One region of the Paenibacillus sp. MMO-177 genome, then DNA from elsewhere that is predicted to be linked to it. Evidence: a T-box and tRNA genes for the amino acid it is inferred to sense, from the RefSeq annotation. Region 1 holds a T-box; the other holds one or more tRNA genes.
What was found. A T-box is a leader RNA that pairs with one kind of tRNA and senses whether it is charged. The one in region 1 lies ahead of leuS (leucine--tRNA ligase), so its partner is inferred to be a tRNA-Leu.

Region 1 (3,412 bases):
TATTATTCGTCCCGGTCGGCCTTGCAGAAAAGCAGCGCATATTCTGCTTATAAATCCAGCGTTTCCAGCAAAACGAGCTCCGGCTTTGGCAAAGGCAGCTCCATTAGCGGAGGCTAGGCCGTGAAGGATTTCGCCGAGAAGAGAAGCGCGTTTTATTCCGGAATTGAAAATTATTGGGCAGATTTGTACGGCGAGGAGTATTCCCTCTATGACCTATACGATATAACGAAGGAAGAGGTTCATAGGATTCGCGAATCGACGAACCGAATCGGCCATATTTTTTACAAGACCGCCCAATTGCTTCGCACCGTCGATGACGAAACATTGCTGATGCTTGGTTTTCCGCGCGAGACCTTGTCTTACGCAAGAATGAGGAGCTTATCGGTCGAGAGCGTTATCGCCAGACTGGATTTGGTGAAGGCAGGGGAGACGTTCAAATGCATGGAGATCAATTCGGATACTCCCACCTTTATCAAGGAGCTCCATCAGGTGAATGGCCTGGTCTGCGAAGCTTTTGACCGCTATAACCCGAATAAGGGCTTTGAGAAGCAGCTTGCGTTTGCGGTCGAGAAAGCGGTTATCGAAAGTCTGGAATATCTCGGGGACGATCTGATTGCTCCTCATGTTGCGTTTACGGCGCATGGAGATAACGTGGAAGACGCCAAGACGGCTCTTTACCTGCAGAGCTTACTGCCGTTGCCTTCGGCCTTTGTTCCGCTTGACCAGCTTCAAATTATCCGGCATATCGGGTTGTATGACGGGGAGGGCAATCGCATTCACGTTCTGTACCGCCAGACCTTCCCGGTAGAAAATTTTATTGAGGATGAAGACGAAGATGGGAATCCGATCGGACTATGGCTGCTGGAGCTCATCGAACAAAAGAAGCTCGCGGTCATTAATCCGCCGTCTGCGTTCCTTCTCCAATCCAAGGCGGTCCAGGCTATTATTTGGGGCTTGCATGAAGAAAGGAGTCCTTTCTTTACCGAAGAAGAGCAGGGTTGGATCGGGGAGCATTTTCTTCCGACCTATCTGGAGCCGGACCGCTTTCTTCAAGGGCGGACGAAATACGTAATGAAACCGGCTTTTGGGCGCGAAGGGGATACGGTGAAAATTTTCGATGGCGACGGTACGATAGCGGTGGAGGATAGTCATAACTCCTACGCTCATTACCTTCCGGTCTATCAGGAATACGCAGAGCTGCCAACCGCCAAATTCCGGACGGAAAAGGGAGAGCGTGAGGGCTCGTACATGTTCGGAAGCTTTCTGGTCGGAGGAAAAGCGGGTGCCATAGGCATTCGGATCGGCAGCCCGATTACGGATAATTTATCTTATTTCTTGCCGGTTGGCATTACTAAATCAGAGTAAGGAGCTAATTTGGAATGGACGGTAATTTATATGTGGATTTCTTGCTTTATTCATTGACAGGCTTTGCGATTATGATAGCAGGGCTTCTCTTGTTCGAATTCACCACCAAAAATAAGGAATTTGCCCTCATATTCAAAGGGAATGCGTCGGCGGCCTTGTCGCTTGGCGGCAGGCTGGCCGGTCTGGCCATCGTTATACGCGCGGCTGCGGAAAACTCGGTATCGCTCTCCGATATGCTGCTATGGGGCGTAATCGGGATCGTTGCGCTAGTTATCCTCTACTACTTGACGGAGCTGATTACTTATCTGCTTGGCAAAGGGCTCAAGGTGAATGTGACCATCTTTAAAGCCATTGAGCAAAATAACATCGCCGTAGGTATTCTTATTCTGCTTATTTCATGCAGCGTTGGCATGATTATTGCCGGATGCCTCACGTATAATCCGGATTTGCTCGGATAGCTTGGCAACTACCGGCATATCTTGACATGCGGCCTTCTTGGCGGTATAATCGGGTCTAACCATGTTTTTCTATACTTAATGGCGTTGATGAGGAGCAGTAATGTCGCGGAGCAAGGCTAAGAGAGCCGGCGGATGGTGCAAGCCGGACCTGCAGCGATATGAATCTCGCCTCGGAGCTTTGCGTTACCAGCGCAACGATTAGCCTGCGTTAAAGGCAATGAGTGAACGGAAGGCAAAGCATGCCGGACGTTAACTAGGGTGGTACCACGGGAATAATCTCTCGTCCCTAGCGATAATACGCTGGGGGCGGGAGTTTTTTTATGTTTGTGATGCGCTCGCGTGCACACTTTTTAGGAGGAAATGATGATGAGTCAGGAATTTCAAGGCTACAACCCGCTTGCGGTAGAGCCGAAATGGCAGAAGTATTGGGATGAGAATAAAACATTCGCAACGACGGAAGATCCGGGCAAGAAAAAATTCTACGCCCTTGATATGTTCCCGTATCCATCCGGCGCGGGCCTCCACGTAGGTCACCCGGAAGGCTACACGGCTACGGACATCGTATCCCGTTACAAACGGATGCGCGGTTACAACGTTCTTCATCCGATGGGCTGGGACGCGTTTGGTCTGCCGGCAGAGCAATACGCTCTGCAAACGGGTCGCCATCCGCGCGAGATCACGGTGGAGAACATCAACAATTTCCGCCGCCAGATCAAATCGCTGGGCTTCTCGTACGACTGGGACCGCGAATTCAGCACAACGGATCCGGATTACTATAAATGGACGCAATGGATCTTTATCCAATTGTATAATAAAGGCCTTGCATATGTAGCGGAAGTACCGGTTAACTGGTGTCCTGCGCTGGGTACCGTTCTGGCGAACGAAGAAGTGATCGATGGCCTCAGCGAACGCGGCGGCCATCCGGTTATCCGCAAGCCGATGCGCCAATGGATGCTGAAAATTACGGAATACGCCGAGCGCTTGCTCGAGGACCTGGAAGAGCTCGACTGGTCGGAAAGCATCAAAGACATGCAGCGCAACTGGATCGGCAAATCGACCGGCGCCGAAGTAACCTTCGCCATTGACGGTCATGACGCATCGCTTGTTGTATTTACGACGCGTCCGGATACGCTGTTTGGCGCAACTTACTGCGTACTGGCTCCCGAGCATGAGCTGGTTGCCCAAATCACGACGGCTGACCAAGCCGAAGCGGTTGAAGCGTACAAGGAAGCAGCCGCTCGCAAGAGCGACCTGGAGCGTACCGACCTTGCGAAGGATAAAACAGGCGTATTCACAGGCGCTTACGCGATCAACCCCGTTAATGGCGCGAAGACGCCGATCTGGATTGCCGACTACGTGCTTGCCGGTTACGGAACAGGCGCCATTATGGCGGTACCGGGCCATGATACCCGCGACTGGGAGTTTGCGAAGCAGTTCGATCTGCCAATTCTTGAAGTCGTTCAAGGCGGCGATGTAACGAAAGAGGCATATGCGGGCGACGGCCCTCATGTCAATTCCGATTTCCTGAACGGTCTGAACAACGAAGACGCGATCAAAACGATGATCGAGCATCTGGAAGGCTCGGGCAA
Region 2 (3,412 bases), on a different contig from region 1:
TGCATGAGTTTTCCTTCAATAAGCCACGCTATCGATAGCTGCTTTACACGCAAGTCTTGGGCATAATGAAGGAGGAGTTCAAATTGTTAGTCATGCGGGTTGCCGTTTTTATGTTTATCGGCTTGCTTAGTCTTGCGCCGCAGCCGTCAGCTGCCCTGGCCCTTCCGGAAAACAAACAGCAAATCGTACATGCACCTGAGGACGGTTGGACGATGCCTTCGGCTGTCGTGTTGATTGATGCCGGGCACGGCGGAATTGACGGAGGAGCAACAGCCGGAAATACGTTGGAAAAAGATATAAATCTGGCCATTGCCCAGAAGCTGTACATGCTTCTTAATAGTCAGGGTATTCCGGCCGTACTGAATCGTACGGGTGATTATGCGCTTAGCGAAGATAACCGGTGGCATGTGAGCAAATCGCGCCATAAGCGCGATTTGTCGCAACGCCGCCAGTTAACCGATGAGATTGAGACAACCATGCTCGTTAGCCTTCACGTGAACTGGACGAAGGACAAATCCAAGCATGGTCCGCTTGTTCTGCATCAGTCTACCGGCGAAAGCGCGCTTCTTGCTTTTTGCATACAGGATACGCTGAACAGACAACAACACACCGCCTTCTACCCGAGAGAAGGCAAACCTTTCTATTTGCTTCGCAAAGTCGATCAGCCTGCTGTCATTGTTGAAATGGGCTTTATCAGTCATGAAGGCGACCGGACGATGCTTACCAACCCTCGCGAGCAGCTTCGCGTTGCCACGGCGATCGCCTCAGGGATTCGGCAGTATAAATGGATCACCAGATGAAGCAGGAACCAGATCCGACAGCTTGACGAATTGAACTTGGCCGTCTGATTGCATCGCAGGAATGGATGCCTTGAGGACGGCTGCGGTTTTTTTGCCAGGAGGACCCACATGGCCAATAACGATGCAAGTATCATGGGATTCCAAATGCTTCTTCGCAATCGTCATTTGTTTCGATACATGCTGCTCCGTATATACGTCATCAAGGAATACGTTGTTCGCGAGTGCCGGTACGCCAAGCTCTTCCGTCACTTTGGGCACAACGGTCTTGAATGTCGTACGGCTGTCAAGGAAGAATAATCCGCGCTCCTTGCAGACCGAAAGGACGATGCGCATAATCCGTTCGTCAGCCGTAATTTTGGAGCCCATATGATTGTTCATGCCTACCGCATACGGAACGTTGTCAATGGCCTCTTCTACGCGCTTCCTGATCTCGGCATCGCTGAGATCAGCCGTAATGGCACCTGGACCCAGCCAATTTTTTTGCCCTTTATTTGGCTCCATCGGCATGTGCACAATGACATCATGCCCAAGTCGATGCGCTTCTTCGGCGTCCTTTTTGGTCGTTGGCATAAACGGCATAATCGCTACCGTAAATTTAACGGGCAGCTGCAGCATCTCTTCGGTGCCGTTCATCCCGTTGCCGAAATCATCGATTACAATCGCGAACTGTCTTTCGGACTTCGCTTGTTCTTCCTCAGCGGCTATTGCTTGTCCCGCACCGGCGGGCATCAATAACACAAGTGCAATGATCCAAATGACAGCTGCACTTTTAGATTTGTTCACGTCATACACCCTTTCCCTTTTATCTCCTTCATTGTTTGTCCAACCGAGGAAAAATATGCTGAATTTTGCAACTTTATTAGGTGGGTTGACGAATGAATCCCGTGCATGCTACCATAAGGGACGTAATAAGGCATGCGGTCGTGGCGGAATTGGCAGACGCGCTAGATTCAGGTTCTAGTGGTGTAACAGCCGTGGAGGTTCGAGTCCTCTCGACCGCACCATACATAAAGGGTTTCAGCGCGTGAGCTGAAGCCTTTTTCTTTTTCTTAACTAATTCTCAACAAACTGCTTGACTCTTCTCACTAGATAATGTTATGATGTTTTTCGTTGGCAACAACATTTGCGGTCGTGGCGGAATTGGCAGACGCGCTAGATTCAGGTTCTAGTGGTGTAACAGCCGTGGAGGTTCGAGTCCTCTCGACCGCACCATACATAAAGATTCAGAGGTTTTGGTCAGTCTAGCAATAGACAACCAAAACCTTTTTCATGTACCCTGGCCCAAAAAAAAGCAGGAAACCCTGCGTAAACAGAGTTGCCTGCTGTACTTATACTTGTTATTCAACAGAACCGCGTTCGCTTGAGGCAAACTCAAAACGGTAATTGCGGCTCAGCTTGACGACCCGTCTGTTGTGACGACGGATGACAACCGTTGTATCATCCCATGCAACAACGATACCAATCACGTCGTTTACTTCCATTTCGTCCCGAACGACACGGACCTTTTCGCCGCTTAGGCGAAACTGATCCAACTGCTCTTCACTAATCACCGCTACTACCTCCGTACGGACTATCCGACATGCTCCTTGGAATCATTGGTTTCGTACCATTCGTCGAGCACTCTTGAAGACATGACGCGCTTTGCGATATATTCTGCTTGACGTTCCGTGAATTGACCTTTCCATTCCTCGCCGAGCTCATCGCAAAGCTTCACAATCGTAAGAAGTTCGGACCATGCAACATAACGCTTGTACCAGAAAAATTGCGGATGCTCAATCATATAAGGATACAAATCATCAAACTCCGTATGTTTGCAATCCAGTGCGCGTTCGAAGTGAATTTTCGCGTCACCCAGTTTCGCAGTCAAAAATTCAGAAGTTAACATTGCCGCTGCCTCCCCTCGGTTCGTTCACTCTATCATTATAACTTAGTCGAACTGAATTTGCCCGTTTTTCAAAGAAGCAACATTTACTAACGACTCTACCCGGACACCTTGCTCGCGGAGCGTTCTCGAACCCGCCTGGAAGGATTTCTCCAGGACAATTCCCATGCCGACAAGCTCTGCTCCGGATCTTTCGATGATCTTGATCAATCCGCGTGCTGCATCGCCGTTTGCGATGATATCGTCGATGAAGAGCACTTTATCCTCGGCCGACAAAAACTGCTTCGACACCATAATATCGGTCACCATTCCCTTTGTGAAGGAAGGAACACGCTCCGAATAAGCATCCGGATCCGCGATTAAAGTTTTCTTGCGACGCGCAAATACAAGAGGTACGCCTAGTACGTACGCCGTAGCGTACGCAACGGGAATACCGGAGGATTCAATCGTAAGAACTTTCGTAATTTTCTCGTCCGCAAACCGTTTTGCGAATTCATGTCCCATTTCCATCGTAAGAGCAGGATCGACCTGGTGGTTAAGTATGGAATCCAGTCGCAACACATCGTTCGAAAGCACAGATGCTTGCTCTAAAATTCGTTCTTTTAAAATATCCATCGTCATTTCCCTCCACCAAAATCTCTTTTCGATAACTTACCATAGGATAGGCAAACAACGCAACCCGGCTTTTTCATTTTTTTTATCGAAGCAGGAGAGCAGTCTTTTTATATAG

Region 2: it has a tRNA-Leu gene. The T-box ahead of leuS (leucine--tRNA ligase) is inferred to sense a tRNA for this amino acid. The anticodon was not compared.

The regions. Positions count from the first base shown of each region.
Region 1 covers NZ_JBBCUR010000003.1:614,917-618,328, reverse strand. The annotation lists gene WFK81_RS14190 (aminotransferase yhxA) at 1-117, shown strand, start outside; gene WFK81_RS14185 (glutathionylspermidine synthase family protein) at 121-1,365, shown strand; gene WFK81_RS14180 (DUF350 domain-containing protein) at 1,380-1,823, shown strand; T-box leader at 1,899-2,114, shown strand; gene leuS (leucine--tRNA ligase) at 2,190-3,412, shown strand, end outside.
Region 2 covers NZ_JBBCUR010000002.1:1,156,446-1,159,857, forward strand. The annotation lists gene WFK81_RS10940 (N-acetylmuramoyl-L-alanine amidase family protein) at 93-800, shown strand; gene WFK81_RS10945 (divergent polysaccharide deacetylase family protein) at 765-1,529, opposite strand; tRNA gene WFK81_RS10950 (tRNA-Leu) at 1,718-1,804, shown strand; tRNA gene WFK81_RS10955 (tRNA-Leu) at 1,926-2,012, shown strand; gene WFK81_RS10960 (hypothetical protein) at 2,138-2,350, opposite strand; gene WFK81_RS10965 (hypothetical protein) at 2,371-2,685, opposite strand; gene WFK81_RS10970 (xanthine phosphoribosyltransferase) at 2,728-3,297, opposite strand.